Regions from separate parts of the Vibrio ponticus genome, predicted to be linked through region 4. Evidence: predicted binding sites of a transcription regulator. Region 4 holds the regulator's gene; each other region holds the start of a gene.
The links. The regulator PurR, encoded in region 4, represses purine synthesis genes. The targets are predictions, from matches to a motif close to TNANGNAAACGTTTNCNTNA.
Positions count from the first base shown of each region.

Region 1: the regulator PurR is predicted to act here: its motif matches at 3,718-3,737, upstream of GZN30_RS13515 (NCS2 family permease).
Region 2: the regulator PurR is predicted to act here: its motif matches at 5,277-5,296, upstream of purT (formate-dependent phosphoribosylglycinamide formyltransferase).
Region 3: the regulator PurR is predicted to act here: its motif matches at 5,042-5,061, upstream of purM (phosphoribosylformylglycinamidine cyclo-ligase).

Region 1 covers NZ_AP019657.1:2,994,594-3,002,675, forward strand. The annotation lists gene trmH (tRNA (guanosine(18)-2'-O)-methyltransferase TrmH) at 1-213, opposite strand, end outside; gene spoT (bifunctional GTP diphosphokinase/guanosine-3',5'-bis pyrophosphate 3'-pyrophosphohydrolase) at 276-2,396, opposite strand; gene rpoZ (DNA-directed RNA polymerase subunit omega) at 2,433-2,705, opposite strand; gene gmk (guanylate kinase) at 2,819-3,442, opposite strand; purine riboswitch at 3,789-3,888, shown strand; gene GZN30_RS13515 (NCS2 family permease) at 3,953-5,323, shown strand; gene GZN30_RS13520 (phosphate-starvation-inducible protein PsiE) at 5,426-5,851, shown strand; gene uxuA (mannonate dehydratase) at 5,916-7,103, opposite strand; gene GZN30_RS13530 (FCD domain-containing protein) at 7,227-8,015, opposite strand.
Region 2 covers NZ_AP019657.1:1,150,327-1,158,408, forward strand. The annotation lists gene hutC (histidine utilization repressor) at 1-51, opposite strand, end outside; gene GZN30_RS05060 (sporulation protein) at 330-1,073, shown strand; gene GZN30_RS05065 (DUF3187 family protein) at 1,070-2,050, opposite strand; gene GZN30_RS05070 (RelA/SpoT domain-containing protein) at 2,183-2,959, opposite strand; gene GZN30_RS05075 (thiopurine S-methyltransferase) at 3,279-3,926, shown strand; gene purT (formate-dependent phosphoribosylglycinamide formyltransferase) at 4,042-5,217, opposite strand; gene GZN30_RS05085 (SLC13 family permease) at 5,460-6,878, shown strand; gene GZN30_RS05090 (ATP-binding protein) at 6,882-8,082, shown strand, end outside.
Region 3 covers NZ_AP019657.1:468,474-476,555, reverse strand. The annotation lists gene GZN30_RS02105 (DUF3149 domain-containing protein) at 118-258, shown strand; gene smrA (DNA endonuclease SmrA) at 424-1,002, shown strand; gene rluF (23S rRNA pseudouridine(2604) synthase RluF) at 1,103-2,401, shown strand; gene GZN30_RS02090 (Fic family protein) at 2,565-3,965, shown strand; gene upp (uracil phosphoribosyltransferase) at 4,322-4,948, opposite strand; gene purM (phosphoribosylformylglycinamidine cyclo-ligase) at 5,128-6,168, shown strand; gene purN (phosphoribosylglycinamide formyltransferase) at 6,172-6,810, shown strand; gene GZN30_RS02070 (tellurite resistance TerB family protein) at 7,066-7,719, shown strand; gene GZN30_RS02065 (YaeP family protein) at 7,906-8,082, shown strand, end outside.
Region 4 covers NZ_AP019657.1:692,432-700,513, reverse strand. The annotation lists gene elyC (envelope biogenesis factor ElyC) at 1-694, shown strand, start outside; gene torR (two-component system response regulator TorR) at 776-1,486, opposite strand; gene torD (molecular chaperone TorD) at 1,726-2,379, shown strand; gene purR (HTH-type transcriptional repressor PurR) at 2,583-3,587, shown strand; cyclic di-GMP riboswitch class I at 3,788-3,885, shown strand; gene GZN30_RS03115 (TfoX/Sxy family DNA transformation protein) at 3,997-4,587, shown strand; gene GZN30_RS03110 (TVP38/TMEM64 family protein) at 4,730-5,419, shown strand; gene GZN30_RS03105 (putative signal transducing protein) at 5,451-5,762, shown strand; gene GZN30_RS03100 (alpha/beta fold hydrolase) at 5,759-6,556, opposite strand; gene glgA (glycogen synthase GlgA) at 6,731-8,082, opposite strand, start outside.

The DNA of each region.
Region 1 (8,082 bases), 2.3 Mb from region 4:
CTCAACCCAGTTGCGTGCACCCGCTGAGGTGTGGGTGAGAGTGCGCATTTTATCCGGCCAGATGGCATGGATTTTATGCAGTCCGGTCGCGTCTGCGGTACGGACTACTGCCGAAACGTTATTAGGTTTATGCACCTCTTCCATGCAGACGGTGAGGTCGGTTTGGCGAGCTTTAAGGACTTGTTGGATACGTTGGTAGCGTTCTAGATTCATAACATTGATCGTAAAAATAAGGCCCTTGAAAGCGAAGCTTCAAGGGCCTGAAGTGACGTTAATTAGTGCTTACGGCGACGGACGCGCAGTGTTTGTGGCATAGCCTTAATGCGACGCATAATGCCAGCCAGATGCACGCGGTCTTTGGTAGTCAACAATACCGTCACGGTATAGAGACGACCATCGCGCTCTTTGGTTGAGAGCCCATGAATGTTCGAGCCCGTTTTTGAGATAACGTTGGTTAGCTCAGCCAATGCACCTTGACGGTTTTGTACGTCAACACGCAGCTCGGCGGTAAACTCTTGGTCGTAATCTTCTGACCAAGCCACAGCCATGTATTTGTCCGGCTCTTTTTGGTAACCACGAACGTTTGGACACGTTTCACGGTGTACCACTAAGCCACGACCAGGCGAAACGTGTGCAATGATGTGGTCATCCGGGATAGGGTGACAACAGTTAGCAAACGTCAGCAAAATACCTTCAGCACCGCGGATCGGCAGTTTCTTCGTGCTATCACTTGGGATTGAGCTGGTGGTAGTCAACTCATCGGTATCACCCAGCAGGCGACGTGCGATGACGATACTCATGAGCTCACCGAGACCAATCGCTGCCAATAGGTCATCAACACTTTCTAAGCGTAGATCGGTCAGCACTTCCTGAATGTTTTCAGGGTAGATAGAGTCGATATTGTGACGACCTAAAGCGTGGTTAAGTAGACGACGACCTAAGATGATCGACTCTTCACGACGCATGGTTTTCAGCACTTGACGAATCTTAGTGCGAGCACGTGAAGTCACTACGTAGTTGAGCCATGCTGCGTTTGGTCGTGCGCCCGGCGCGCTGATGATTTCAACCGTTTGGCCGTTCTTCAGTGCTTTGCTGAGTGGGTAAGGGTTGCGATCAACTCGCGCACCAACACAGGCATTACCGACATCTGTGTGCACCGCATAAGCAAAGTCTACCGCGGTTGCGCCAAGTGGCAATTCAACGATACGACCTTTTGGCGTAAAGACGTAAATCTCATCTGGGAACAGATCCGATTTTACGTTTTCGATAAATTCAAATGAGTTACCCGCACTTTGTTGCAGCTCAAGTAGGCTTTGCATCCAACGCTGTGCTTTAACTTGCGCTGTAGTACCTGTGCGCTCGCCATTGCCTTTGTAAGACCAGTGCGCCGCGACACCTTTATCCGCCATTTGATCCATATCTTCAGTACGGATCTGTACTTCTACGGGTACGCCGTGAGGGCCGACCATTGAAGTATGGATAGATTGGTAGCCGTTCGCTTTCGGTACCGCAATGTAATCTTTTACGCGACCAGGACGTGGCTTGTACAAGCTGTGTACTTGACCCAGTACGCGATAACAGGTGTCGGCACTGTCCACAATCACACGGAATGCATAGATATCCATGATGGTGTGGAAACGCTGCTCTTTGGTTTTCATCTTGTTGTAGATAGAGAACAGGTTTTTCTCACGACCCACGACGCGTGCTTTAAGACCCACATCTTCTAGGCGACCTTCGATTTCGCCGTGGATGCGTTGAATCATCTCTTTACGGTTACCACGTGCCGCTTTGACCACTTCTTTTAGAACGCGGTAGCGGTTTGGATAGAGGGCTTCAAAGCCAAGCTCTTCCAATTCAGTTTTGATGTTGTGGATACCAAGGCGGTGTGCCAAAGGAGAGTAGATCTCAAGAGTTTCGCGGGCAATACGACGCTTTTTATCTGGGCGCAGAGCACCGAGCGTACGCATATTGTGTGTGCGGTCAGCCAGTTTGATCAGAATAACGCGGATGTCTTGCACCATGGCAAGCACCATTTTGCGGAAGTTTTCTGCTTGGGCTTCTTTGCGATCACGAAATTTAAGCTTATCCAGCTTAGAGACACCGTCCACCAGTTCAGCAACTGAAGTGCCAAATTGTTCTTCAAGATCTTCTTTGGTGACATCGCAATCTTCGATTACGTCGTGCAGGAGAGCGGCTTGAAGGGTTTCAAGGTCAAGGCGCATTTCGGCCAAGATGCGAGAAACAGCAACAGGGTGGATGATATAAGGTTCCCCGCTTGAACGGGTTTGCCCTTCATGGGCATTTTTCGCTACCACATAAGATTGACGCAGAGCCTCAATTTGAGGCTCTGTTAGGTATTCTTGGGCAACGTCTTTGAGGCTATCGAATAGATACAAACTTTAGGCCCGGAAGATAGTTGTAGAGAAAGTCTATTAGCGACCGTGAGCGATGCTGCTAACTGCTGCCAGTTCAGCTGCTTCTTGCTCTTGCTGCTCTTGACGCTCACGAGCATCAAGGATTTCTTTAGTGATTAGACCTTCTTCGATTTCGCGTAGAGCGATAACCGTTGGCTTATCGTTCTCTTCTGGCACTAGTGAATCTTTACCGCCAGTTTGCATTTGACGAGCGCGGCGTGCCGCAATCAGTACTAGGTCGAAACGGTTGCCAACTTTTTCAACAGCGTCTTGAACAGTTACGCGTGCCATGAGGACTCCAAATAGTTAACTAAAATTTTGAATGACGAGAAATTATACAGCCTAAAGCCAGTATATTCTAGCCAAAGCGTTTTCTCGTCGGTGATATGGCTTTTGGGAGACCCTTACTCAGCCAGTAGCGCTTCAAGCATGCCTTTATATTTAGCAGCTTGTTTATCTTGCTTCAATCTTTCTGCACGAATGATTGATTTGAAATCAACCAGTGCATTATCAAAGTCATCGTTCACAATAACGTAGTCATACTCGTCATAGTGAGAAATCTCTGATTTCGCTTCTGCCATGCGTTTTGCAATCACAGCTTCGCTATCTTGACCACGAGCATTAAGACGACGCTCTAGCTCACCGTTTGATGGTGGCAGAATGAAAATGCTTTTTGCTAGTGGCATTTGTTCGCGGATTTGGCGAGCACCTTGCCAGTCGATATCAAGAAATACGTCGATACCTTTGTCTAGGTTGTCTTCAATCCATACACGAGAAGTGCCGTAGTAGTTACCGAATACTTCTGCGTATTCTAGGAACTGGCCTTTTTCGATAAGTTCTTCAAACAGCTCTTTTTGCACAAAGTGGTAGTGCACACCATCTTGCTCACCCGGGCGCATGCCGCGCGTTGTGTGAGACACAGATACTTTCATCGCGTATGTTGGATTGGTTTCCAGCATCGCATTGATCAAGCTAGATTTACCAGCGCCGCTCGGTGCCGAGACGATATATAGAGTACCTTTGCCCATATGTAACGTTCCACATTTGGTTGGATGGTGTCGAGAAGAGTCGACAGTTTAAAGATAGCACTGACCAAGAAGTATCACTTGAGTGGTGAAAAATAGGTCAGAAAAATGGAGGCGAAGAGTAGCACGATCTTAAGGATCTCCACAAGGAAAACAAGCAATCCATAGCGTTAAAGTCGATCTCGGTGGTTTTCTCGTTCAGGGACTCTTTGTCGAGGATTTAAGCAACGCAGTATATGCACCATGTTGGTTAATAAAGTGGTATTTGCTGGCACCTTCGAAGCAAACGTTTGCTTATTTTGTCGGTTTTGGGCAAAAACAGTTGAATATTCACTCTAGATCAATACAATTCGCGCAAACGTTTACGTGCTGTATATATCTAGTGAATTGGACTGGATGTCTCTACCACCGAGCCTATCTTGGTGACTACAGTAAGTCTTGGCTACTTGCCAAGATTTTCTCTATTCAGCATGTGTACCCCTCTACTTATTTTACAGTTGCAAAGGTTACATAGTGAGTCTCGAATCTACCCTTAAAGAGCAAAAATCTGGCAGTGTTCTTGAGTCGATCTTTAAGATCTCAGAGCGCAAAACCACCATCAGTACTGAGTTATACGCGGGCTTTATTACTTTCCTCGCTATGACCTATATTCTCGCGGTTAACCCAGCCATTCTCGGTGGCATTCCGGGCATGGATAAAGGGGCGGTGTTTACCGCAACGGCACTTTCGGCAGCGATTGCAACCCTGATTATGGGTATTTGGGGTAACTACCCGGTGATGCTTGCACCGGGCATGAGTATGAACGGTTTCTTTAAAGGCATGCTACTCAGCGGTTCAGTGGCTTTGGTGTGGAACGAAGCGCTGTTTGGTATTTTCCTTTCGGGTATCGTTTACTTGATCCTGTCGATGACCAATATTCGCAAGACTTTAATTGAGTCAATTCCAGAAGATCTTAAGCTGGCGATCACCGTTTCTCTGGGTATGTTTATTGCGTTTTTGGGTCTTAAGAATGCCGGGATTATTGTTTCAAACCCAATCATTTTGGTCAGCATGGGTGATATCTCTAACCCACAAGTATTGATTGCTTACATCAGTATTTTTATCGCTCTCGGTTGTATGATTCGTGACATCAAGTTAGCGACGTTCATTTCGTTTGTGTCAGCGATTCTGCTAACCGTGATTGCTGACCTTGTCATGGGCACCAACAATGCGCCGATTCCTGATCAGGTTTTCTCAATGCCACCAAGTATTGATAGTACCTTTGGCGCAGTCTTTGATATTTCGGGCTTAACGGCAGACAAATGGTTCGATTTGCTGTTTATCGTGGTGATTTTCCTGATTGTCGACTTCTTTGATGGCTTAAGCACTATCGTTGGGGTGGGGCGTGATGCGGGGATTATCGATGATGACGGTAAAGTGCCAAATGCACGTTCAGCTCTGGTTGCGGATGCTGGTGGTACGGTGATCGGTTCAATTCTTGGTACCACATCAATCACTGCGTTCTCTGAGTCAGGTATTGCCTCTTCACAAGGTGCCAAAACGGGTCTAGCCGCGGTGATGGTGGCAGGTCTGTTTGCACTATCCCTGTTTATGTACCCAATCTTCTCAATTTTCTCAGCCGCGATGGTAGCGCCAGCGATGGTGGTTGTGGGCATCTACATGATTGGTCGCTTGGGGCAAATCAGTTGGGATCAGAAAGAGTCTCGTATTGCGACTTTCTTTACCATTATGTTCACCGTGCTGAGCTTCTCGCCAGCTAACGGTATGGCTATGGGCTTTATCAGCTACAGCTTTTCAATGCTAGTCGCGGGTCGTGGTAAAGAAGTGCACCCAGTGATTTACGTATTGTCACTGGTATTTTTGACTTACCTTGTGCTGCTTTAAACCCTTTGTTCAACAATGCTCCTACCAAGGTAGGGGCATTGCTTGTCATATTTCCGTGATATTATTACGTGATATTAATAATAACAGAGCGGAATTGTCATAATGCCTTCCCATTTACCTCCTTCGTTTAGTCGCCCATTTCTGAAGATTTTCCATATTCTTGAAGCTGTGCTGCTGGTTGCCATTACTATGGCGACAGTGTGGGCAATGGTGGAAGAATTCGTCCATATCTACGTGCAAAAGCGTGTGTTACTGGAAGATATTCTGTTGATGTTTATCTATCTGGAAGTGCTCGCCATGGTTGGGCAATTTGTGATGAACGGTAAGATCCCGGTGCGCTACCCAATTTATATCGCGATGATGGCAATCGCGCGCTATATCACGCTGGGTATGAAAGAGCTCGATTCGGTGATGATTGTGTGGCTATCACTGGCAGCCTTTGTGCTTGCGGCTGCGACGTTGCTGATTCGAGTCGGCCACCATTACTGGCCATATATCGATGGCAAAACGGCTGAGAAAGACGAATAAACTCGATTTGAGCTGAGATACAATAAAGCCTCGCAATGCGAGGCTTTGTCATAATTAGGCAGGGTTATTTTGTAAAGTACATGCGCTTTAACGCTAGCTCTAAACCGCGAACTTCTGCCAGACCTTTCAAACGACCAATCGCAGAGTAACCTGGGTTGGTTTTCTTTTTCAGGTCATCCAGCATTTGATGACCGTGGTCAGGACGCATTGGGATCTTACGTAGATCACCAGCTTCTTCACGACGCTGTTCCTCTTCAAGAATCGCCATCACTACGCCGTACATGTCGACATCACCTTCTAAGTGCGCCGCTTCGTGGAAAGTCATTGGGTTATGCTCTTCACGCTTAGTTGAACGTAGGTGAGTAAAGTAAACGCGATCGCCGTGCTTTTTGATCATGTTAACTAGGTCGTTGTCGCCGCGTACACCGTAAGAGCCGGTACACATAGTGATACCATTGTTCTGGCTAGGTACTTTCTCAGTTAACCAATCGATATCTTCGATGGTTGAAACGATGCGTGGTAAGCCTAGGATTGGGCGCGGTGGATCGTCTGGGTGAACCGCCATCTTGATGTTTTCTTCGTCACACACAGGCATAAGCTCTGCAAGGAAATGACGCATGTGCTCACGCAGTTTGTCTTTGTTGATGCCTGCGTAGCGATCAAGTTGTGCTTGGAATGCTTCTAGTGTGTAGCCTTCTTCTGCGCCTGGTAGACCGGCGATAATATTGGCGGTTAGCTGCTTAACTTGCTCTTCAGACATGTTGTTGAAGTATTCAAGTGCTTGCGCTTGTTCCGCTTCAGTATAATCAGCATTGGCACCAGGGCGCTTTAGAATGTGAAGTTCAAAAGCGGCAAACGCGATCTGGTCAAAACGCAGTGCTTTTGAACCATCCGCCATTTCATATTCAAGATCAGTACGAGTCCAATCTAGAACTGGCATAAAGTTGTAGCAAACCGTGTCGATACCACATTGCGCCAGGTTGCGCAGGGTTTGTTTGTAGTTTTCGATCCACTGTTGGTAGTTACCCGTTTGAGTCTTGATCTCTTCGTGTACAGGTACACTTTCAACCACAGACCAAGTGAGCCCTTTTGCTTCAATAATCGCTTTACGAGCTAAGATCTCTTCTTTCGTCCACACTTCACCATTTGGGATATGGTGCAGTGCATTAACGATACCAGTTGCGCCAGCTTGGCGAATATCATCGAGTGATACAGAGTCATTAGGACCGTACCAACGCCACGTTTGTTCCATGACAAATTACCTTTTAATAGGCACACTTAACCCGCTCAGCTAGTGAGTGACTAAGTGGTGCATAAATATAACGACGGATGAATGTATGATTAGGTAGCTAGTAAAGCTTCCTAAAAAGGCGGATTATTTCCCGCCACCTAACAAGACAACTGGATTGGAGCTAAATAGGTAGCCATCAAAATCCGGGTCATCAATATCAGAAAGTTCGAGAAGTCGTTGCTTTACGTTTTCAAGGTGTTGCCACATGGCGTTTTTCGCAGCGATTGGATCTTTACGCTGCATCGCAGCTAGGATTTTCGCGTGGTCTTCCATCCACTCTTGGCGGTAGTCATGACCGCTAATACGCGAGTGAAGCTTTTGCCACATAGGGCTTTGCTCACGACGGTCCCATGATTGCTTCAGCATATCAACCAACACAGAGTTGTGTGTTGCTTCTGCAATACTCATATGGAACAGCTCGTCACCCACACATTGTGCGTTTTGCTCTGCCAGTTCTTTGCGCTCTAGGATAAGTGCTGAACGCATTTTGGCGATGTCGCCAGGCGTCACTTGGATTGCAGCAAATTCTGCAATGTTACTTTCTAGTAACTGTCGCGCCTGTAACATTTCGAATGGTCCCGCTTCATCACTGATGATGCGTTCACGATGAGGTGATTGGTCAGGAATATGCGTGACATAAACACCAGAACCTTTTTTTACTTCTACAAGGTTTTCTAACTCAAGCATGATGATCGCTTCGCGCACGACAGTGCGGCTGACGTCAAGCCGTTCAGCTATGTCGCGCTCTGGTGGAAGGCGGTCGCCAACGCGGTAGTGCCCGTCAATGAGTTCTTGTCGTAAAACCAAACCCAATTCTTGGTAAGGACGCTTGGGTTCAAAAGGTACCATGATGATATTATCGCTTATTTCCATTACTACTCACGCCATCATAACCAAACAAAGCAATTGGTCAACCTATCTCAAGAGTTATGTGGCAATA
Region 2 (8,082 bases), 460 kb from region 4:
TTGTTCAATGATGTATTGCTTGATTTGCTGATAAATGGGTAGTGATGTCATGGGGAAACCTGAATAATTTAGGTATATACAAATGTAACTGTAATCGCCATACAATTGCAAGGTAAGATTAAAATCTCAGCAAACGAATGAGATAGGGCGCAATCTGTTAGTAAAGTGCTTGATGGATAAGCCTAGGATATGAGATACCGATACTATCAATCTGATTTGGCGACATTATTGGTTTGTTGATACGTATTGTTCACATTTGAACTGATGCGAAATAGTGTTTCCTATTGATGAATTAACTCAATTACAAAAAGCTACAAAAGGAATAGAGAATGTTTGCCAAGTTAAAAGCTTCGCTCGGTATTGGTGCAGCAAAAGTGGATACTGTGTTGGACAGCATGGCTGTCATGCAAGGTGAGAGCATCAAAGGTGTGGTTCATATCCAAGGTGGTGATGTAGAGCAGCAGATCGACGCGATTAACTTAAAACTTTGTACCGAGATGAAAGTGGAATCGGATAATGGTGTCAGCTATCAAGAGTTCATTCTAGGTAGTTTACAGGCGGTTCAGCCATTTGTAATTGCGCCAAATGAAAACAAGCAGGTGCCATTCGAATTTAAATTGCATGATGAAACGCCAGTTACTGCGCTTAATGCGATTAAAAACCAGTGTCATGTGTGGGTGGAAACCACCCTTGATATCGACTTTGCGATAGATCCTAAAGATCGTGATTATGTTGAAGTCCAGCCATTGCCAGTGGTGGCGAAAGTGATTGGAATGATCCAAAGCAATGGTTTCGAGATGGTGAAAGCCGACGTTGAAAAAGGGTATTTACGCGGTGGTAACTTCAGTTCTAAGTCAGGCTGTTATCAAGAAATCGAGTTTCGAGGTGGCAGCTTTATCAATAAGAAAGAGATTGAGTTGTCATTTGTGTTGGAAGGCAATTATGTTCATTGCTTAGCGGAAGTGGATCGCTCTTTAGGCTTGCGTGGCGATCAGTATGTGTCATTTACGCTATCTCGCGGCGCCTCAGATGCTGAAGTGCAGTCTGCAGTTGCTCGCGTACTATCGATCTAATTAGAGCCGCCATAACGGTACCGATAAGCGAAAGTGAACGCAATATCGGTACTGTTGTCTGCATTTATCATATTTTCGATTACTGAAAACTCCAGCGCAGATTGTTCCATTTCAAAACGATACCCCAAGGTGACATCGGTAGAGACGTTGGCGAACTCATCGTCAGCTTCAGAGATCCCTTCATAAACGCCTAGTTGCATCACTAAAAAATGATTTTGGTACCACTGATAACGGTAGCTCCCGCCGACAAACCAGTTGTTGTCGACATAGGGCATTTGGTCAAAATTTGTCGGTACGTCACGAAAAGTTTGACTTAAGGTGACATCAATAGCGTGATTGCCAGTTAAAAAACCATAGTTAAGCTGTAATGCTTGTTCCCAGTCACTATGAGCAAAAAAGCCACTGCCTAAATCACTGTAGTAAAGGCTTAGCCCTATCGAAAGTCCGTGATTATCGTGTTGGTAAAGTTGGTATTGTAAGTAGCTATAAATGCCTTGGCTGATGATGTCTCCATGAAAGTCTTTTTCATCGATACCGTAACTTGGCGCAGAAATGATGTATCGATCGTTGTCCACTTCATCTCGACCGTTCTGGTCAATCGAAAACCAGTCATGAAACGCTATCGTGAGCGAATCTAAGCTATTGTTGCCCGCATGATTAATGCGATAACCAATTTCCCATTGCCAAGCTTCATTTATCTGCCATTTGCCGTTGAGATGCAGTTGGTTTTGATAATAGTCCAGTTCGTATACGCTGTTGTTCGCCCAAATACTGGCTAATGCTAATGAGGCATTGAGTTCGACTGCGTGATTTGGCATCGAAAAGCCAGAACGTAACTGGGGGGCAAGACCGTTAGTGATAAAAGGGGATTGGGCGTAAGTATGCAAAGGTCCAAATTGTGTTGAAGAGACCTCAGAGGCGAAGCTGCTGATTGCAACCAGCAGCGGTGAAGCAGCACAAAAGAAGATTTTGCCCATATCGCTTATTTGAAAGAGAGTACTTATTTTGACTATAGGTCAAGAACTGGCGAACTGGTAAATAAGCTGGGCAAGGTAAGTTTTCAAGGTAAGTAAAACAACAGGCTGAGAGTTCAGCCTGTTGAGTGAGTATTATGCCGCACTCAAATGAGTGGTAATGTAGGGTTGCCATGCATCCTGATACAGCTGGCGAGATTGGCTACGCATGCTATTAATTTGTGCTAATTCAAACTCAGTCATGGCGCGCTGCTCGATATCTGCGGTACGTTCAATGCGCTGAATTTGTTCATAGAAGCTATGTTCAGGACCAGATTTTACATCCGCAATGGCTTTTAGGTGCAATTGCACTTCAGCAACCAGATTTGTTTTTGGCAGTTTCACCAAGACGTTCAAGTCACGGTAACCTGACTCTGCCGGTTTTTTAAAGCGGTTTTTCACTTTAACGATGGTAGTTTCACGATCCAGAACTTCAAACGCTTCCATCAAGCTTGCTACATCATTTGCCACGATAGTTGCACGGGCAAGGTCAGTGATACGGTTAACTTGACCATCCAGTTCTAATGCAATTTTTTCTTGGGCACGCTGAGAAGATTTTACGCCAGCAAAGTAGGCGTCGGTGCCAGTGAGTAGGGCGGTACTTTTACAGATAGTTTCTAGCTCGAATTGAGCTTGGTGCGCTTTACTGTAAAGCACGTCGAAATCAGAATAAGGCTGTAATGGCTTTGAATCGGTTGAAGAAATGCCATACAAACCACTTAGATTGTGTTTGAAGGCTTTAGAGCAAACCTGATCTTGGTTTGCACTTCGGCTGCCATCATTGGTTGGAGATGGCATCGGCATCGCGGCAAAAGCTGGAGAACGGCTCAGCATCAAAAGCATTAGTGCCGTGGTGCGTAGGAATAAGCTCATTCACTCTCCTCAGAATTGTCGTTGCTTAGAAAAAAGGGAATTAAAAAGTAATTACGCCTAAACAAAACAGTTCGTTACCCTATTTATGGGGGCTACCTGAGCAAACTCAATCCTAGCAAAAAGTCATAGTTCAAAAGTTTTAACTAGATCTCAATTACAGCTCATTGCTCTAATTTTGACTGCGCTATTACAGGAAGTTCACTTTCAAGATGTAACTAAGTATATCGATGCAAAATGAACCTAATCTGAATGGTCTGTTTAACTTTGATGAGCTTTTCGATAGTCTTAGCGCTCAAAAGTCAGCTGAGAAAATTATAAAATGAAAGATCCAGAATTTTGGCACAATAAATGGGCTGCCAACCAGATTGGTTTTCACCTTGAAGACGTGAATCCGCTGCTTATTAACTATTGGCAACACACCAAACCTAACTACAGTGACAAAGTGTTTGTCCCGCTGTGTGGTAAGTCAGAAGACTTGGTTTGGTTAGCAACGAAACATGAAGACGTACAGGGCGTAGAGCTGAGTAATATTGCCGTACGTGCATTTTTCGCAGAACACTTTTATACCCCGATGGTTATGCCAATCAATGGTCAGCATGAGTTGTTCCAATTTGATGAGTTGTCGATTTATGTCGGCGACTATTTCACAGCGCCACTCAAGCCAGTGGATATTGTTTATGACCGTGCGGCGCTGGTGGCGCTACCGGAAGAGATGCGTGACGCTTATGTGGAATGTCTTAAGGGCTTATTGAATCCTGGTGCTCGCATTCTTCTTGTGACGTTAGATTATGTTCAAGAAGAGATGGCAGGTCCTCCGTTTTCCGTGCCTGAGTTAGAAGTGCGTCGTCATTTTGCCGATTACAAAATCACGAAGCTTTACCGTGATGAAGGTGATGAGAACCACCCACGCATTGTGCGTAATAACCTGACTCGATTTGCAGAAGAAGTGTATTTGATTGAGAGTTAGTTGCTAACTATTTTCGGGTAATACGATAACGCAAAAACGCTTGGCGATGATAAGTCGCCAAGCGTTTTTTAATCGATTAAGTTTGTCCAACCTGAGATGGACAGCTTAGCGAAATCTAGTAAATCACTTTCACTTTGTTTGCAGCAGTAATCGCATCTTCAATCGCCTGTTCTGTAGTCGGGCGCTGAGTGATTGCCACACCTAAACGGCGGCGACCATCAATATCCGGTTTACCAAATAGGCGCACTTGCGTTTGTGGCGCATTTAACGCATCGGCTAAACCTTCATAGCGAATGTTGCTCGAAGTACCTTGACCCAAGATAACCGCGGATGCACACGGACCGTATTGCTTAATCGCTGAAATTGGCATGCCAGTAAATGCACGCACATGCAGCGCGAACTCCGACATATCTTGTGAAAGCAACGTCACCAGACCAGTATCGTGAGGGCGAGGGGAGACTTCATTAAAAATGACAGTGTCACCTTTTACAAACAGCTCGACACCAAAAATGCCGTAACCACCCAAAGCATTGACGACTTTTTCTGCCGCATGTTGCGCCGCTTTTAGTGCTCGGTCTGACATTACCTGTGGTTGCCAAGATTCACGGTAGTCGCCGTCTTCTTGGCGGTGTCCGATTGGTGCGCAAAAGTGGACGCCATCCACAGCCCGAACCGTTAGCTGAGTAATTTCGTAGTCAAAATCAATAAAGCCTTCAACGATCACGCGTCCAGCGCCAGTGCGACCACCTTCTTGCGCATATTGCCAAGCTTTCTCTACGTCATCTGCACTTTTAATTACGCTTTGTCCTTTACCCGATGAACTCATCACTGGCTTACACACACAAGGGATACCGACTGCTTCTACCGCAGCTGTGAAGTCTTGGTAGTTATCGGCAAAGCGGTAAGGGGAGGTTGTCAGTTTCAATTCTTCAGCAGCAAGACGACGAATGCCCTCACGGTTCATCGTAAGTTTGGTGGCATTGGCAGTGGGTACTACATTCAGTCCTTGCGCTTCTAGTTCAACCAGTTTTGAAGTCGCAATCGCTTCTATTTCAGGAACCACGTATGCCGGTTTCTCTTTAGCAATAATGTCTGCTAGCGCGTCACCATCGAGCATATCTAAAACGTAACTACGGTGCGCCACTTGCATAGCCGGTGCGTTTTCATATCGGTCACAGGCAATCACTTCCAAGCCTAGACGCTGACACTCAATCGCGACTTCTTTACCTAGCTCACCAGAACCTAAAAGCAGAACACGAGTAGAATTTTCACTAGTTGCTGTACCAAACATACATACCCTTTAATCTAAAGACGTTGAAAACTGCGACGAATCATACTGGAATAAAGACAAAAAGCAAACGTTTGCGCAAGGTGTGATAACTCACCAATAGTTACAAAGTAAGAGATAAAGCACATTTTCTTAACAGCGTGATCTGTGAATGTGAATTCATTGATCTAACACCAAATTTGGCAAGCAAAACAGGAGGATGATTGCAGCAGACAATTTAAAATCTCAGGAAGAGTAGTAGCGTAATGCGTTCTTATTTGAAATACATCATTCCAGTGGTGATTCCACTGTTGATTCTTTTAATGCCGTTAAGTGCGTTTCCATTTGAAGGAATAACGATTTTACAACAAAGGGTTATCGCAATCTTTTTGTTGGCAGCCTTATGCTGGGTGTTGGAGCCGATTCCGATCTATGCCACTTCTGTGGTCATCATCGTACTTGAGCTGTTGATGCTCTCTGACAAAGGTCTGATTTTTTTCCGCTTAGACCAAGGGCAGGCGCATTTTGGTCAACTGCTCAAATACAACGAAATCATGGCTACCTTTGCCAGTCCAATAATTATGCTGTTCTTGGGCGGCTTTTTCCTTGCGATGGCAGCAACCAAATATCGCTTGGATGTTAACTTAGCGCGCGTACTGCTTAAACCGTTTGGTAGCGATCCTAAGTACGTAATGCTTGGGCTGATGTTGATCACCGCGATCTTCTCTATGTTTATGTCAAACACGGCAACAACAGCAATGATGTTGTCGATCTTAACTCCGGTTATCGCAGTGTTTGGTCCCAAAGATCCGGGACGGGTGGCGTTTGCACTCTGTATCCCGGTTGCGGCGAATATCGGCGGCATCGGCACGCCAATTGGAACGCCGCCAAACGCTATCGCACTTAAATATCTCGTCGGTGATAACTACATTTCGTTTGGGGAATGGATGGCGTTCGGTGTGCCATTTGTGGTTGTGATGATGGCGCTCGCTTGGTTTTTAATTAATGCACTGTTTACCGCAGAGCAAAAGAGCATCGACTTATCGATTAAAGGTAAGTTCCTGAAAACGCCGAAAGCTATCGTGGTGTACATCACTTTTGGATTGACGATTTTATTGTGGTTGATGGGTTCTACACATGGCATGAACTCTTACACGGTGGCGCTTATTCCGGTTGCGGTGTTCTCATTGACCGGCATTATTAATAAAGAAGATTTAAAGAAAATTTCATGGGACGTGCTTTGGCTGGTGTCGGGTGGTATCGCACTTGGCTTGGCGTTAGACAAAACTGGGCTGGCGAGTTTGGTGGTGCACAGTATTCCGTTTGATGAGTATTCACCTTATGTGGTGCTATTTGGGGCGGCATTCCTCTGTTTGTTAATGGCGAATTTTATGTCGCACACCGCAACGGCAAACTTACTGATGCCAATCATGGCGGCGCTAGGTGCATCAATGACCTCACTTGCACCACTTGGTGGTGAAGTAACATTGATCCTTGTGGTGACCTTTGCTGCTTCTTTGGGCATGTCCTTACCGATCAGTACGCCACCTAATGCGTTGGCTCACGCCACTGGCAACGTAGAAAGCAGTCAAATGGCGAAAGTGGGGGTGATTCTTGGCGTCGTCGGCGTCGGGCTTAGTTTTGCTTTGGTTTGGGTTTTACATTCAGTGGGGCATATTGGTTAAGTAATGTATCAACCAGATGTATCGAGCTTAATAAATCGTTATTTCAGCCAACCAGAACGCACACTGCTGGTGGAAGCTGGGGCAACCTTAATTGAGCAGAATGGACGAAACGAGCGACTCTATTACGTTTTGGATGGCGAGTTGCAAGGATTTGTATCGGAAAAAGGCGAGAACACAACCAAGGTGTTCTCTGCCAGCCAAGGTGCTTTTATTGGCGTGCACAGCTTCTTTTCCGGTATGTGGATAGCGTCATCGACGGTAATTGCAAAGACCGATGCGCGTTTAGCTTGGATAGATCGCAACATTCCGGCTATTGAGGAAGCGACGTTTGGTCCTTTAACCGCTCAGTTTACGCCGGTGATCGTTAACGAGCTGTCACGTCGGCAGTGGCGTGCAACGCAAGAGGCACTGGCAAAAGAAAAAGCACTGAAAAAGCTCAACTTAGCTGAGCAGATGACGACTCTCGGGCAACTGGCTGCGGGCATTGCGCATGAGCTAAACAACGCTATTGGTGTGGTAAGTAGCAAATCTGAGCGGCTAGAGAGCGTGATTGTTAATCTGCTGGAAGAGCTGCATCCAGAAGCGAGTCAGTTTTTTGATCACGGCTTATTGTATGGACAAAAAAGTACGTCTAGTGATGTGCGACAACGGGCAAAGGAGATAGAGCGACGCTATGGTTTAGATCGAGCTACGGCAAAAGATCTTGCTCGAGCACTGCCAAGCGATCAGCTCTCTCAACATTGGCTACGCAATCCTCAGTTGGCAGTCAAGTATTGGAAAATGGGGCGGGATTTGCATGATCTGCGCTCGGCGTCAAAACATACGGTTGGGATTGTACGCTCAGTAAAACAGTTAGGGCGCGCCGATATTGATACGGTAGAAGAGGTTGATATTAATGAAAGTATCAATCGTGCTGTTGCGTTATTACAAAGTGATTTACGCCCCGTTGCAGTGAGGATAAGCCCGGGAGAGTTGCCAAAATTCAAAGGGTCGCAAACTGAGTTGGTGCAAGTTTGGATCAATATTATCAAGAACGCATGCGATGCGATGACCCAGACCAAAAAGCCGAAAGTTGAAATTAAAACCCGTTTAAATCGTAATCGAATATTAGTCACGATTACGAATAATGGACCTGAAATAGATTCAAATACTCGTAGACGAATATTTGACCCTAATTTCACCACAAAAAAAGGAGGGTTATCGT
Region 3 (8,082 bases), 220 kb from region 4:
GCAAAAACACATTAAATGAAATGTTTCGGCAACCTTAAAAACACAATTGATCCAGATCATTAATAATTTTTATCCAAAAGTTAACCTAGACCTTGTCTTCGGAACTTTGGAGGAAACATGGACTTTTGGCTCGATCTCCTTTTTGGTAATGCAGTTGGACTTTCGTCAATGATCGTTATTTTCGGCGCTTTAGGTCTAATGCTATTTTATGGCGGTTTCTTCGTTTACAAGGTGATGACTGACAAATCTCCTCACTAGAATCGCTAAGCTCAGCTAGTAGTAGCCCAACGCTTTGCACCGAAGTGGATTATCTGTTCACTTCGGTTTTTTCTTTTTGTTATACCCGACAACAACAAATATTGATCACTCTCGTGCAAGACTAGGTATAATTGCAGTATTGAACTCTTAGCCTGAGATGCAGTTATGTCTCAAGACGACTTCGACTTATTTCAACAAATGATGGGCGACGTAAAGCCTCTTCACAATGACACGGCCGATCTTAAAAAGACGCACCAAGTCAGCGCAGCGCAACTTGCTAAGCGAGAAGCCGCAATTTGGTTAACAGAAGATGACCCTGAATACCTTTCTATCGATCATGCACCAATGATTAAGCCCGATGACATTATCGAGTTTAAGCGTGATGGCGTACAAGACGGGGTCTACCGCAAGTTGCGTTTAGGCAAATACCCCATTCAAGCCAAACTCGATTTGCACCGCAAAACATTGAAAGATGCACGTGATGAAGTGGTGAACTTCCTTAAGCAATGCATGCGTATGGACATTCGGACCGTGATGATTGTCCATGGTCGTGGTGAACGTTCAAATCCACCAGCCATGATGAAAAGTTACCTCGCGCAGTGGCTAACTCAAATTAACGATGTGCAATGTGCCCATAGTGCACAACGTTTTCACGGTGGCACTGGCGCTGTCTATGTATTGCTACGAAAAAGTAACGATAAGAAGCTAGAAAACCGCGAACGTCATCAAAAACGAATGGGCTAATCCCTCTTCGACTGCTACAATCGCCGCGCTTTAACATGCCATGGGAAGGAATCACATGGCAATTTACAATTTGCCGTTGGGAAACGTTGAGAGAAATTCTATGTCACAAGATAATACCAAACGCCTGAACAAATACATCAGTGAAACAGGTTACTGCTCACGCCGTGAAGCCGATAAACTGATCGACCAAGGTCGTGTCACCATTAATGGTCAATTACCGGAGATGGGTACTAAAGTACTTCCTGGTGATGATGTATGTATCGATGGTAATCCGCTAAAGTCGAAAGAAAAACCGGTCTACATTGCTCTTAACAAGCCAACAGGTATCACCTGTACCACTGAGCGCAACATCCCGGGCAACATCGTCGACTTTATTGGTCACAAATCGCGTATTTTCCCTATTGGTCGTTTGGATAAACCTTCTGACGGTCTGATCTTTTTGACTAACGATGGTGACATCGTTAACAAGATCCTGCGCGCAGGCAACAACCACGAAAAAGAATATGTGGTGCGTGTCGACAAACCGATCACTAACGAGTTCATTAAAGCAATGAGCTCAGGTGTGAATATTCTTGATACCGTAACGCTACCTTGTAAAGTCACCAAAGAAACTAAATTCTCTTTCCGTATCGTACTGACACAAGGCTTGAACCGTCAGATCCGCCGCATGTGTGAAGCACTGGGCTATGAAGTATTTAAACTTCGCCGCGTGCGTATCATGAACATTAGTCTTGATGGTATTCCTAATGGTCAGTGGCGCTACTTAACCGACGACGAAATCAACCAAATTCACGCGATGTGTGAAGGCTCGGTAAGTACTGAAGAAGCCTCTAAATTAGATGCGAAAGGTCAGCGTATTCGTAAAGCAACCGATGCAAAACTGTTTGATAGCCGTGAAGAGAACCAAGGTTCAACAGCACGCCGTAATCAAAAAGAACGCACGTTTAAAGGTCGCAACGCTGATGAGTTCCGTCACGCGCCGAACTCGAAAAAAGGTCGCAACCAAAACAATAGCTATAACAGTGAGCGTCGCGGTGAACGCAATGACGAGCGTAACAATGAGCGTGGCCATTCTCGTAATAACGAACGCAGTTATGAACAGGGTAATGAACGCAATCGTGATCGCTTCAATGACAAACCAAGCTACAAAGATCGCGCAAACGACAATAAAGGCAAAGGTTACAGCAAGCCAAACCGCGATGGCGGATCTTACAAAGCAAAAGACGACAAAGCGCATGGCGGCAAACCACACCATAGCAAACCAAGCCACAATAAATCTGGTAACGCGAAGCCAAACTATTCAAAACCAAGTGGTGCGAAGGCTACCAATCGTAAACCTGCCGATCACAAACCAAGTTCAGCCCCACGCGTAGGCGGGACACTAACGCTGAAAAAATAAAAAGAGGAGCCGAAGCCAAGCCTTTGCGCTTTCGTGGTGTTATAGGTTCGAGTATTCATCGTGTCCTTAGTGCTTAAATGTGTCCTCAACTGTGTCCTTAGTGGTTGTTAATTGTCCTTAGTGGTGCTATGTTTTCACTATTAAGGACAGTTATAAGTAGACCATGAAGCAAGATTTAATCACTATTGAACAAGAGCTTGAGTTCATTCAAAGTGCTATCGATAGAGCGAGTAAGCCTCTATCAAGAAGTGAGATTCATGAACTATTATTCATTAATATCACTGAAAAGACACTTCAAAGACGCCTAAAGAGGCTCACAGATGAGTCTCGCATTGCTACATCTGGTCAAAGAAGTGGCCTTAGATACCTGTCCCTAGTCGAAAATAAGGACACATTGCCAGAGGATCCAGAAAATGAGTCAGAGCATGACAAAGCTATCTTGCTATCTCAAGAGTCCTTAAAAAAGCTTAAGCGCCTTGAATCCCCCTCCTATACACGCGCTAAAGTGTCCTATGACCACTCTTTAGTTGAAAACTACATCCCTAATAAGACGCGCTATGTGCCAGAAGATACCGCATTCAAACTCAGGGCGTTAGGTAAACGCTTCAACAAGAAACTGGCTGCTGGGACTTATGCTAAGGACATTGCACAAAAACTTCTCATAGACTTGTCGTTCAACTCTAGTCGATTAGAGGGGAACACATATTCAATTCTTGATACCGAAAAGCTACTGCAAGTCGGCGAGGCTGCTGATGGTAAGTTCGATGAAGAAACCATTATGATCTTAAACCACAAAGAAGCCATTCTGTTTTTGATTGAGAATGCCGAAGAGCTTTCTGTAACTCCTTTCGTGATCAGGAACTTGCATCAGCTTCTATCGCAGGATTTACTCTCTAATAGCTTCGCATGCGGTCAGATCAGACAAATTGAGGTCAACATTACCAAGACTTCTTACATGCCGCTAAATGCTCCGCAGCAACTCGAAGAGTTGTTTACACTACTGCTAAGAAAGGCTGAGAAAATTGACGACCCATTTGAGCAATCATTCTTCTTACTCATGCACCTGTCATATCTTCAAGCGTTTGAGGATGTAAATAAGCGTACCGCACGTTTAAGTTGCAACTTACCGTTCATCCAAGAAAATCTTTGCCCATTAAGCTTTGTCGATGTTCCTAAAGATGACTATGTTAAGTCTCTGATTTATTTCTATGAGACAGGCGATCATATGCCTGCACTAGAGGTGTTTGCTTGGGCTTACGAGCGTTCTAGCCATCAGTATGAGGTTGTCGAGAAATCTATTGGTGTTATTGATTCGTATAGAATCAAGTACCGCAGCGAGCGCAAACAAGCCATCGGCCAAATCATCAGAGAAATGATTGTCGGTGATGAGGTGCAGAGTCAGTTAGAGCAATTCTGCGTTGAGAATCAGATTAAAGATGCTGACAAGTTCATCTCCATTGCGACGGTTGAACTTGACAAGCTACATAGTGGCGCGATTGTGTCCCTTGGCGTGACAGAGATGATGTTTCTTACTTGGAAAGAGAAGTTCGACACCACTAAGTAACACCGAACATGAGCTTATAGATGGCTCTGTAAACGTTAGTTTTTGGTGTGTGATTTTTAAACTGTAACTTGATTGCCGCTGATTTTGAATACGGGGATGGGATCGTTTGTTTATGGCTTGTAAGGAGAAGTTATCACATAGAGGATTGCGACACCTGTTGATTTTTACGCCACACCAACAGCTTCGGGTACTCGAACTTGAATTATCTTTGAGCCAGTTTTTTGTCCAATATAAAAGCCCCATACGTATCTGTGACGGTACGAGTATGGGGCTTTGATGAGTATCATGCTATGACATTAGCACCTCGAAAGCGCAATGGCTTGAGCCGAAGCTCCTCTTTTTACATTTAATTCGGTCTACTTAGTACCGAAAATCTTGTCACCTGCGTCGCCTAGACCCGGAACGATGTAACCTTTATCGTTTAGCTTCTCATCGATAGCTGCCGTGTAAAGTTCTACGTCTGGGTGTGCACGCTCAAGTGCTTCGATACCTTCTGGTGCTGCTACAAGTACAAGTACTTTGATTGCCTGACAACCTTTCTCTTTAAGAAGGTCGATGGTTGCAATCATAGAACCACCCGTTGCAAGCATTGGGTCAACAACTAGCGCGATACGCTCGTCAATGTTAGAAGCAAGCTTATTAAAGTAAGGTACTGGCTCAAGTGTCTCTTCATCACGGTAAATACCTACCACACTGATACGTGCGCTTGGCATGTGCTCTAGTACACCGTCCATCATGCCAAGACCTGCACGTAGGATAGGCACTACAGTTACTTTTTTACCTTTGATTTGATCAACTTCTACTGGACCATTCCAGCCTTCAATGGTTACTTTCTCGGTTTCAAAATCCGCGGTTGCTTCATAAGTTAGTAGACTACCAACTTCTGTCGCTAATTCACGGAAGCGCTTTGTGCTGATGTCACCTTCTCTCATTAGACCAATTTTGTGTTTAACAAGCGGGTGTTTAACTTCAACAACTTTCATGTCCATCTCCGGCTTTTTAGTATTTTTTAAACAAACCTTCAGATTATATACGATTTCATTCTGTTTTTCTTGATCTAGGGTAAGAGAAAAAACTTGCGCAAACGTTTGCTATTGCACTTTATCCACTGTTAGAATAGCGCCGTTTTCTCATATCCAATTGACTAGACCGAGGACTTCCCGTGAGTGGCAATAACACATCTCTTAGCTATAAAGACGCTGGCGTTGATATTGATGCAGGTAACGCACTTGTTGATCGTATCAAAGGTGCCGTAAAACGTACTCGTCGCCCTGAAGTAATGGGTGGTATTGGTGGCTTTGGTGCCCTATGTGAACTGCCAACCAAATATAAGCAACCAGTGCTAGTCTCTGGCACTGATGGCGTCGGCACTAAACTGCGCCTAGCGTTGGATATGAACAAGCACGACACCATCGGTATCGACCTTGTGGCAATGTGTGTTAATGACCTTATCGTACAAGGTGCTGAGCCACTATTCTTTCTTGACTACTACGCGACAGGCAAACTCGACGTTGATACAGCCGCTGACGTAGTGTCTGGTATTGCCGAAGGCTGTGTACAAGCTGGTTGTGCGCTTATCGGTGGTGAAACGGCTGAAATGCCGGGTATGTATGAAGGTGAAGACTATGACGTCGCTGGCTTCTGTGTTGGTGTGGTTGAAAAAGAAGACATTATCGACGGCACTAAAGTAGCCGCTGGTGACGCGCTTATCGCTGTTGGTTCAAGTGGTCCTCACTCAAATGGCTACTCACTGGTACGCAAAATTCTTGAAGTGTCTGGCGCAGACAAAAATCAAGAGCTAGAAGGTCGCACGATTGGTGAACACCTACTAGAACCAACCAAAATTTATATCAAATCAGCGCTTAAGATGATCGAAAAGCATGACATCCATGCAATTTCGCACATCACTGGCGGTGGTTTCTGGGAAAATATCCCACGCGTATTGCCTGAAGGCACCAAAGCCGTTATCGATGGCAACAGCTGGGAATGGCCAGTCATCTTTAAGTGGCTACAAGAACAAGGCAATGTGACCACGCACGAAATGTACCGCACCTTTAACTGTGGTGTCGGTCTTATCGTTGCACTACCCGCTGAGCAAGCTGATGCAGCGGTAGAACTGCTTCAGCAAGAAGGCGAAAATGCTTGGGTTATTGGTACCATTGCACCAGCACAAGCAGATGAAGAGCAAGTAGAGATCAACTAAGTTATGAAGAGTATTGTTGTTTTAGTATCCGGAAACGGTACCAACCTGCAAGCGATTATCGACGCCTGCGAAAGCACGATTACGAATGGTAAAGTGACGGCGGTTTTCTCTAATAAAGTGGAAGCCTACGCACTTGAACGTGCAAAAATCGCAGGAGCGGCAGGCGTGTTTCTAGACCCTAAAGCATTCGATACTCGTGACGCATTTGACCATGAGCTAATGCGCCAAATGGATGAGTTTAAACCTGATTTAGTCATCCTTGCTGGCTATATGCGTATCTTAAGTGGCGAGTTTGTGCGCCACTATTTAGGTCGTATGATCAATATCCACCCTTCTCTACTGCCTAAGTACCCTGGTCTAAATACTTACCAGCGAGCGATCCACGCCGGTGACGAAGAGCACGGTACAAGTGTTCACTTCGTCACTGAGCAACTCGATGGCGGTCCAGTGATTTTGCAAGCAAAAGTGCCAATTTTCGACGAAGATAACGTCGAATCACTCACTGAACGCGTGCAAAATCAAGAACACCGCATCTACCCTATGGTCGCCAAGTGGTTTGTGGACGATCGTCTAGAAATGCGTGAAGGCAAAGCCTACCTAGACGGCGAACAGCTCGGCATCCACGGCTACGCAACGGAATAAAAACAGAACGCAAGCTCACGGATGACGGAACGCTGCGCTACGGAATGAAGGCGCTGTGAGAATGTCGCTTAACGATCACGACTATATTAGACGAGAGTCTGAGTTTATCTCGACTCTCGTTTTCTTCCGCTAATTTCTTTACCCCGCATCCCACATCCGTATTCTCGATTCCATTTCATTAATCCCCCGTTCATTTTCCTTCGGTTAATCTGGCTTATGTGATCTTCCCTTCACAGCCAATAACTAGAGGTATTTATGGATATCAAATCATTGCTTAATCAGGCGCTTAATTCCGATGTGGTTCGCCAAGGGCAACAACAACTCAAAAGCGCATCAACATCAAATACTCTAAAATCTCTTGGTGCTGGGGCGGTTGGCGGCGGACTGGTCAACCTACTTATGGGCTCAAAAAAGAGTAAAAAGATCGGTAAAAAAGTCGGCAAAAATGCACTTAAAGTCGGTGGTGCAGCCGCTCTAGGCGCGCTGGCTTACAAGGTATATAACGATTGGCAGGGCAAACAATCCAATCCGCAAGCAGCACCAGAAGCCTTTGATGCCAACGACACTGTCCATGATCAACTTATTCTCAAAGCAATGATTGCCGCAGCCAAAGCCGATGGGCATGTTGACCAAGCTGAAATGGCGCATATTGAATCAGCAATGGAACAAGCAGGTGCTGATCCGCAGTTGCAAGCCCTGATCCATGCAGAGCTCAACAAACCGCTCGACCCAACTCAAATCGCTCAACTGGCTCGTACTCCGCAACAAGCATCAGAAGTGTATCTTGCATCACTGATCGTGGTTGATGAGCAGAACTTTATGGAAAGAGCCTATCTGCAAGAGTTAGCCAAACAACTTAACCTTGCACCAGAAGTCACTCAGCAATTAGAACTGCAACTGAATCGCTAGAACTGAATAACTACAGCTCAATAAATAAGGCTCAATAAGTAAGGCTGAATAACAAAACTGGGCAATATAGCAGCAAACCTAAACCGGCTTTGAGTTAGCGCAATCTCAAGCGTTTATCAGGCTTTGAACTTAACCAATAGAAACAGTATAGTGAGAGAAGTTCTCATTTATAGTGGAAGTAATACGATGAAAGTTTACGATTGTTGTGATTTGGTACGCGAGCTTTACGCACAAATTGGTAGTGGTGACCAAGGCTATATTCCTCAGGCTATTACCTGTGCCGTACGCACGCTAAACGAAATTGCCGCCGATACTAATCTAGATATGCAAGTTCGTGAAAAAGCGGCTTTCGCGGCGGCTAAC
Region 4 (8,082 bases):
CGGCTGCTTTGTGGTGCTGTTCTCTTTTATCGGTATCTTTTTGATCGCGTTCCAGCCTCTGTCTTCTCGTTTGTTGATGCCACTTGAACGCCAATACACTGCCTTCTTACCCGTCGATAAGCCTATCGATTATGTCATGGTGTTGGGCAGCGGTCATGTAGTCGACGATCAGATTCCACCGACTTCAGAGCTTAGCCGCACAGCATTAATGCGTCTATCTGAAGGCATTCGTATTCAACGTATCTACCCGGGCTCAAAGTTAATCTTGTCTGGTTATTCAGGCGGTTCAGAAGTTAGCAATGCGCGTATGATGGCAAAAGTGGCTCTGGCACTTGGGGTGTCTAAATCCGATATCGTGTTGCTGGAAACAGCCAAAGATACTTGGGAAGAAGCGCGTCAAGCGGCAGCATTTGTGCAGCATAAAGAGTTGGTATTGGTCACTTCTGCCAGTCACATGAAACGTGCACTGAATGAGTTCCATTCTGCGGGATTGAAACCTTATCCAGCGCCAACCAACTATCTAGCACAAAATGAAATTGATCAGTTCTGGAACAAGTACATGCCAAAAGCAATTTACTTAGAACAGACCGAGCGTTACTGGCATGAGACATTGGGTCGACTGTGGCAAGATTTACGTGACTGGGTTTCAAATACCGAAGAGTCCGTAATCGAACCATCACAAAGTAAGGTCTAATCCCTTAGCGGCTAACTTACTTAAGATAAAAAAACCGAAGCATCTGCTTCGGTTTTTTTGTTTTCAACTTCGGTTAGTCACTTAATCGCCAGCGAACATGTAACCTTCACCGTGAACCGTAACAAAAATTTGTGGGTTCTTCGGATCAAATTCCATTTTAGCGCGCATACGACGAATCAGTACATCGATGGTACGGTCGTTTGGCGCATCAACACGATGACTAATCATATTCAAAATACGTTCACGGCTTAGTACTTGGTTCGGGTACGAAGAAAGCGCTACCAACAACTCGTATTCTGCTTTAGTCAGTTTTACTGGCTCACCGTTGCGGCTTAACGCGCGACGTTGAATGTCAAACATCCATTCGCCAAAGCGAACAATATTTGCGTCATTCTTCTGATCAACCATAGTGCCCGCGTTACGTGCCGCAGAGATGCGCCACAATAGGTTTTTCACGCGCACTAACAATTCACGAAGTTCGAACGGTTTTGTCACATAATCGTCTGCGCCCATTTCTAGACCAACGATTTTATCAATGCTATCCGTGCGTCCTGTTACCAGGATAATTCCAATGTCCGATTGACTACGCAGTTCGCGAGTTAACATCAGACCGTCTTCACCAGGAAGGTTAATGTCTAACATAACTAAGTCGATCGAATGATTTTGTAGGGTGTCGCGCATCTGCTCGCCGCTTTCAGCTTCGCTGACTGTGTAACCTTCATTTTGAAAGTAGCCAACTAGCTTACTGCGAGTGACCGCATCATCTTCTACTACTAATACGTGATAGCTCATCTAAACCACTTAATTTACATTGGGAATTAATTTCAAGTGTATTCTATTCATAAATCGTAACATTTCTAGTATTTGTTATATTAAAATCTAGAAAGATGATTTTTTATTGATTCAAGACAAAACTAGCGCAGTTGTTAATCTTTTGCCATTTTTTGACTCATTTAATCACAACATGTGTTATCGCTATTCATTTTTGTTCGCTAAAATATTAATAGTACTGAAACTTGGAGCATTGCGAGATGCAAGAATTAAAAGCGTTTAATGAAAAACGTGCAGAGATTTACTGGTGGTTTTCTAGTCTGTTCGCTAAAGAGCTAACAGAAGCAGAACTTGAGCAATATCAAAGCCCTGCTATTCGAGGCTTTCTTGCCGGTCTGGGTGAAAACCCAACGCTAAAACCTGCGGTTGACCGCCTTGTTGATGCGTTAAATCGTCAGATTGACCGTGAAGATGGTCAGCTTGAACTTGCCGCTGACTTTTGCGACTTGTTCTTGAAGTCAGACAAAGAATCAGCACTGCCTTATGCGTCTATGTACGTTGGCACGACTGGTTTGCTGCATGACGAACCAGCAAACGAGATGGATGCCCTGCTGACTAAGCATGGCGTAGCCGTTAACCAAGATTTGAACGAGCCTGCTGATCACATTGCCATTGAGCTCGATTTGCTTGGTAACATGATCATTCGTTCTAACGAACTTGAACAAGAGCGTCATCTCAACGATGCACTGCTAGAGCAAGAAGCGTTTATTCGTCAGCACATTTTAAACTGGGTGCCTAAGTTTGCCGCGAAAAGCCAAACTTTAGATTCATTCGGTTTCTACTCTTCTGTGGCGTCACTGCTGGTTGCTTTCTTAGAATTGGACTGCAACTACCTAGTGGGTGAAGAGAGCTAAAACACTCATTCGTCAACAATGAATGGGTTTTTCGTTTGCTACTGGCGACGATGCGGTCTAAAATCGAAGCCGCAAACGATAAAAAAATACGAATCAAGTACAAACCGCTGTAAAAAAGCGGTTTTTGTATTTCTATTACTTTCTGCCAGTTTTATTCAAAAATGTGAATAGCCATGTGGCAGCTATAAATAGGATCATACCTTATGGCCACTATTAAAGACGTTGCTCGCCTCGCTGGCGTATCAACTACGACAGTCTCACACGTAATTAACAAAACGCGTTTTGTTGCAGAAGCGACTCAAGAACGCGTTATGGAAGCAGTAAAAGAGCTAAACTACGCACCAAGTGCGGTGGCTCGTAGCTTAAAATGTAATACCACACGTACGATTGGTATGTTGGTGACTCAATCAACGAACCTTTTCTTCTCTGAAGTCATTGATGGCGTAGAGAGCTACTGCTACCGTCAAGGTTACACGTTGATCCTTTGTAATACCGGCGGTATTTACGAGAAGCAACGTGACTACATTCGCATGCTTGCAGAAAAGCGTGTCGACGGCATTTTAGTAATGTGTTCTGACCTAACTGAAGAACTGAGCGAGATGCTAGATCGCCATAAAGACATTCCTAAAGTGGTCATGGACTGGGGTCCAGAGAGCTCTCAAACCGACAAGATTATCGATAACGCAGAAGAAGGTGGCTACCTAGCAACCAAATTCCTTATCGACCATGGTCATAAAGATATCGCTTGTTTGAGTGGTCACTTTGAAAAAGCAGTTTGCCAAGAGCGTATTCAAGGCTTTAAGCGCGCAATGGGCGAAGCGAACCTGACGGTTGATGAAGACTGGATTTTAGAAGGTAACTTCGAGTGTGACACTGCTGTGTTAGCGGCTGACAAGATTGTTGCGATGGACAAACGCCCAACGGCAATTTTCTGTTTCAACGATACGATGGCACTAGGCTTAATGAGCCGCCTACAGCAAAAAGGCATTCGTATCCCTGAAGATATGTCAGTGATTGGTTACGACAACATTGAACTAGCAGAGTACTTCTCACCACCGCTAACCACGGTTCACCAACCTAAGCGTCGTGTGGGTAAAAACGCATTTGAAATCTTACTTGAGCGCATTAAGGACAAAGAGCACGAAAAACGTGTGTTTGAAATGCACCCAGAAATCGTTGATCGCTCTACCGTTGCGAAAATCAACTAAATCAGAGTACCGAGCAATACGCTGGCAAATGTCCGAGCATAGTACTTTGAAGTAACTCGCATTTATATCAATAGCTGATGGTTAAACTGTCAGCTATTGTCTTTTCTATTCAACTTAATTCTTGCATTAGATTCACAACTATTTCATAGTAATAAGATACTTAGCTGCTAAGTAAACAATCTTTAGCAAAGCAAATTAAGTCACGCACAGGGCAAACCAGACTGAAAAGCTGGGACGCAAAGCCACCGGCCTAAACATCATTGTCATCGACAATATGTATGGTAGCGGGGTTGCCGATGGTAGAAATGCGCACGTTAACGGATTACTCTCCTATTTCCTGCACAACTGCTATTCTCTCGGACCTGATTTGGTGGCGTATTGACATACACATACACCGAGAAAGTACTGAATGGATAAACCAATTCTTAAAGACTCAATGAGGCTATTTGAGCCGCTAGGTCGTATTAAATCTCGATCTATGTTTGGTGGGTTTGGGATCTTTGCAGACGAAACAATGTTTGCACTAGTGGTACATAATAAGCTTCATATTCGCGCAGACAGTGCTCTAGCTGCACAATTTAAATTACAAGGCTTCGAACCATACGTATATCAGAAACGTGGCTTCCCGGTAGTAACCAAGTACTTCGCTCTTAGCGAAGAGTGGTACAACGACAGTGAAAAAACACTGCAGATCGGACGTGAAGCTCACACTCAAGCGCAGCAAGAGAAGTCGGTTCAAGCCGAAACCAAGCCGACTCGTATTAAAGATTTGCCAAACCTGCGCCTAGCAACAGAGCGTATGCTGAAAAAAGCAGGCATCGACAATGTCGAACAACTCGAAGAAGCAGGCTCTGTAGAAGCGTATAAGGCGATTCGAGACACTCACAGCAGCGACGTCAGTTTAGAGCTCCTCTGGTCATTAGAAGGCGCGATAAAAGGCACACATTGGTCTGTGGTTCCCCAGACTCGTCGAGAAGAACTGCTCTCTCGACTACAGTAGAGTAAAAAAGTCAGCAACTGCTGGCTTTTTTTATGAAAGTTTTTCTTTGCTTTGAGGTTCTTATTAAACAATAGGAACAAATTACCCGATAAATGAACTAAATTAACTCAAGGGCGTAGAGAAGGGTTAAAGGAGAGCAAAGATGAATAAGAAACTGATTATTGGCATTGCATTGATTGCACTGATTGCCCTATTGATCACTCAGTTTGGCGATCAGTTAACGTTAGAAAACGCGAAAGCCCAGCAAGCAGCCCTAGGCTCTTTCATTGATCAGAATTTCGCTGTTGCCGCCATCACATACTTTGCCGCCTATGTCGCGATTACTGCCTTTTCAATTCCAGGAGCGGCTGTCGTCACCCTCCTTGGGGCGGCTCTATTTGGTTTCTGGACGAGCTTGCTGCTGGTCTCATTTGCCAGCACTCTAGGCGCTACCCTCGCCTTCCTCAGCAGCCGTTTTCTACTGCGTGATTGGGTACAAGGTAAGTTTGGCGATAAACTCACTGCCATCAACCAAGGCGTTGCCAAAGATGGCGCATTCTATTTGTTTTCGTTGCGCCTAATTCCAGTCTTTCCGTTCTTCTTAATCAATTTATTAATGGGGCTAACTCCAATCACGACCGCCCGTTTTTATTTGGTCAGTCAAATTGGCATGTTGCCGGGTACGGCAGTGTACTTAAATGCAGGGACACAATTAGCGCAAATCGATAGTTTGTCAGGAATCGTGTCACCTTCGGTGCTGGTCTCCTTTGCACTGCTTGGCTTATTCCCAATCATTGCTAAATGGGCAATGAACAAATTTAGAGGTCAGCCTCAATCTCAGAGCCAAGCATAACCGCCCTAATTAGCCTGACACGGAGATAAAGGTGAAAATCTATAGTGCGACTAACCCTCCACAAGCTCACATCGTGTGTGAGCTTCTACGCTCGTACAATATCGCTTGTGAAGTAAGAGGCGAAGGTATCTTTGGTCTACAAGGTGAAGTGCCGTTTGGTGAGGCAAGTGCGCCCCATGTCTGGTTATTAGATCAAGACAAGAGCGCGGAAGCCAAACAGTTAATTGAGCAGTTTGAGCAACCACACACAGAGGCATCTTGGCAATGCCCTGAATGTGGAGAAATCAATGAAGGTCAATTCGCCCTGTGTTGGCAGTGCGGAGAATCCTTGGTTGAGGCTTAACCAATTTGTTGCTGGATGAAGCGAATCGAGTGCTGGTTAAATTCGTCTGGTCTTTCGATATTGCAAACATGACCACAATTGGCGATTTCCAATAGCTGGCTTTGCTGGTGCACCGCGACCATCTCTTTTACCGGTTTGATAAACATATAGTCTCTATCCCCCATCAGATACAGCGTAGGGATAGGTAACTCTCTTTCCTTAAAATAGCGCATTAAGGGATTCACATCAGACGCTAATCTAAACCAACGTTTAAATTCTTGCTGACAAAGCTTTTTCGCCTCGCGGATAAACAGGTGGCGAGATTGCTTTTGAGTTTTTTGCGGCATCACGATGTAAGCAAATAAGCTATACAACCACATATATGGCACAACATGCTTGAAAGCGTTGCCAACCGTGACTAAGAACTGTGAGCGAGTATTGAGACGGGTTACCGCCCCACCCAGCACCATTGATTTTACACGCTCAGTCGCGAGCTCTGCCAGATTGCGTACTATGATGGTGCCTAACGACATACCCACAAAGTGCGCCGACTGAATCTTCAAATGATCGAGTACTTGGAGAATATCCAGCGTCACTTCTTTGAAGGTATAGCGATTAGAAATAAGGTCTTTAAGCAGTTGGCTCGACTTGCCGTGACCACGTAAGTCAATCAGCAGTAAGTTGAAGTGCTGTTTGTATGCTTTAATTTGCTTGAACCAAATCGATGAGCTACCGCCAGCACCGTGGACAAACACAACCCATTCAGAACTTGTTGGGTGTAAATAGGTTTTATGAAATAACAAACCAGTACTCATTGCGGTTAAAAATTACGTTTGATGTTACCAAAGGATAAGCAGCCTAACATAGGTTTCTTGTGGCTTAACTCAGCTTATATCACTTTATATGAAGTTGAGACGAGAAAAGTGTAAAAAAAGGCATCAATTGATGCCTTTTTAACACTATCTGTTCATCTTTTTTGTCAGTTATGCTCAATGAAGTGCACTGCGATAGAGCGCAAGATACTCATCTGCCGCACGCTTCCAGCAAAATTGTTTCTGCATCGCGTACAGTTGTACCCTTGTCATCTCTTCTCGCTGCTGTAAATAGAATAACAAGGCGCGCTGCATAATACTCAGTAGCTCAACCGGCTCAGGGTTTAGGAATGCAAAACCCGTTGCGTTGTCTGGGTCATCATCATAATCCACTACGCTATCTTTCAAACCGCCGACCGCGCGAACGATAGGCAGCGTGCCATAAGCCATGCTGTAAATCTGGTTAAGACCACAAGGTTCAAACTCCGACGGCATAAGGAAGAAGTCCGAACCTGCCTCCACTAGATGAGCTAATTCGTTGCTGTAAGCTTCAACAAACGCAAACTTATCACTATGACGCGCAGCTAGCTCTGCCAGTTGGGTCGCCAGAATCGGATCGCCTGTGCCCACGATCACGAGTTGAGCATCCAGCTTTAGAAAACGCTCTAAGATCGGAAGAAGATAGTGAACGCCTTTTTGGTTGGTTAAACGACAAACCATGCCAAATACCGCGACTTCTTTGTTTGGCAAGTTAACTCGGCTTTGCATCGCCTGTTTACACGCTAATTTGCCCGCCTGCATGCTCGAAAGCTCTGCATGGTATTGGACCGGTAAGAAGCTATCCTTTGCCGGATTCCAATCGCTATAATCGCAGCCATTCAGTATCCCGACTAAGTCATGCTCGCGTGCGCGAAACTCTCTCGCCATACCATGGCTACCAAGTTCCGTTTTTAACTCTTCTGCGTAGGTTGGGCTCACTGCATTGATTTTATCTGCGGTCATTACCCCTGCCTTTAGCATCGTAATATGCGTTGGGCTCACCGCGGCATCAGGCGCATAGTGTCCTTGCATCTCAGCTAAGTTCGGCAGTTCTTCGTAGCTGAATACCCCTTTAAACACCGCGTTATGAATTGAAATCACGCTACGGGTATGGCTAAAGAATGGGTGTTCAGCATATCGATGTTTGAGCAGATAAGGGACAAAACCAGTATGCCAGTCATTGGCATGAATGATATTTGGTTGGAACTCAAGCTTAGGTAGCATGTCTAGACAAGCAGCGCTAAAGAACGCGAATCGCTCGCCATTGTCGGCATACGCTTGGTTGTATTCAGAATACATTTCATCACGAGAAAAGTATTTGTCACATTCAATCGCATACACAGTAACTTCACCAATCGCGAGTTGACGAACTTGGTATGGTGTATGCGGCCAATGATCAAGCTTAGTGTTCAGAACCAATTCAGCATTTTGTAATGCTTCGATTTTACGATAACCCGGCAATGCAATACGTACATTTTGGTTTAACGCGT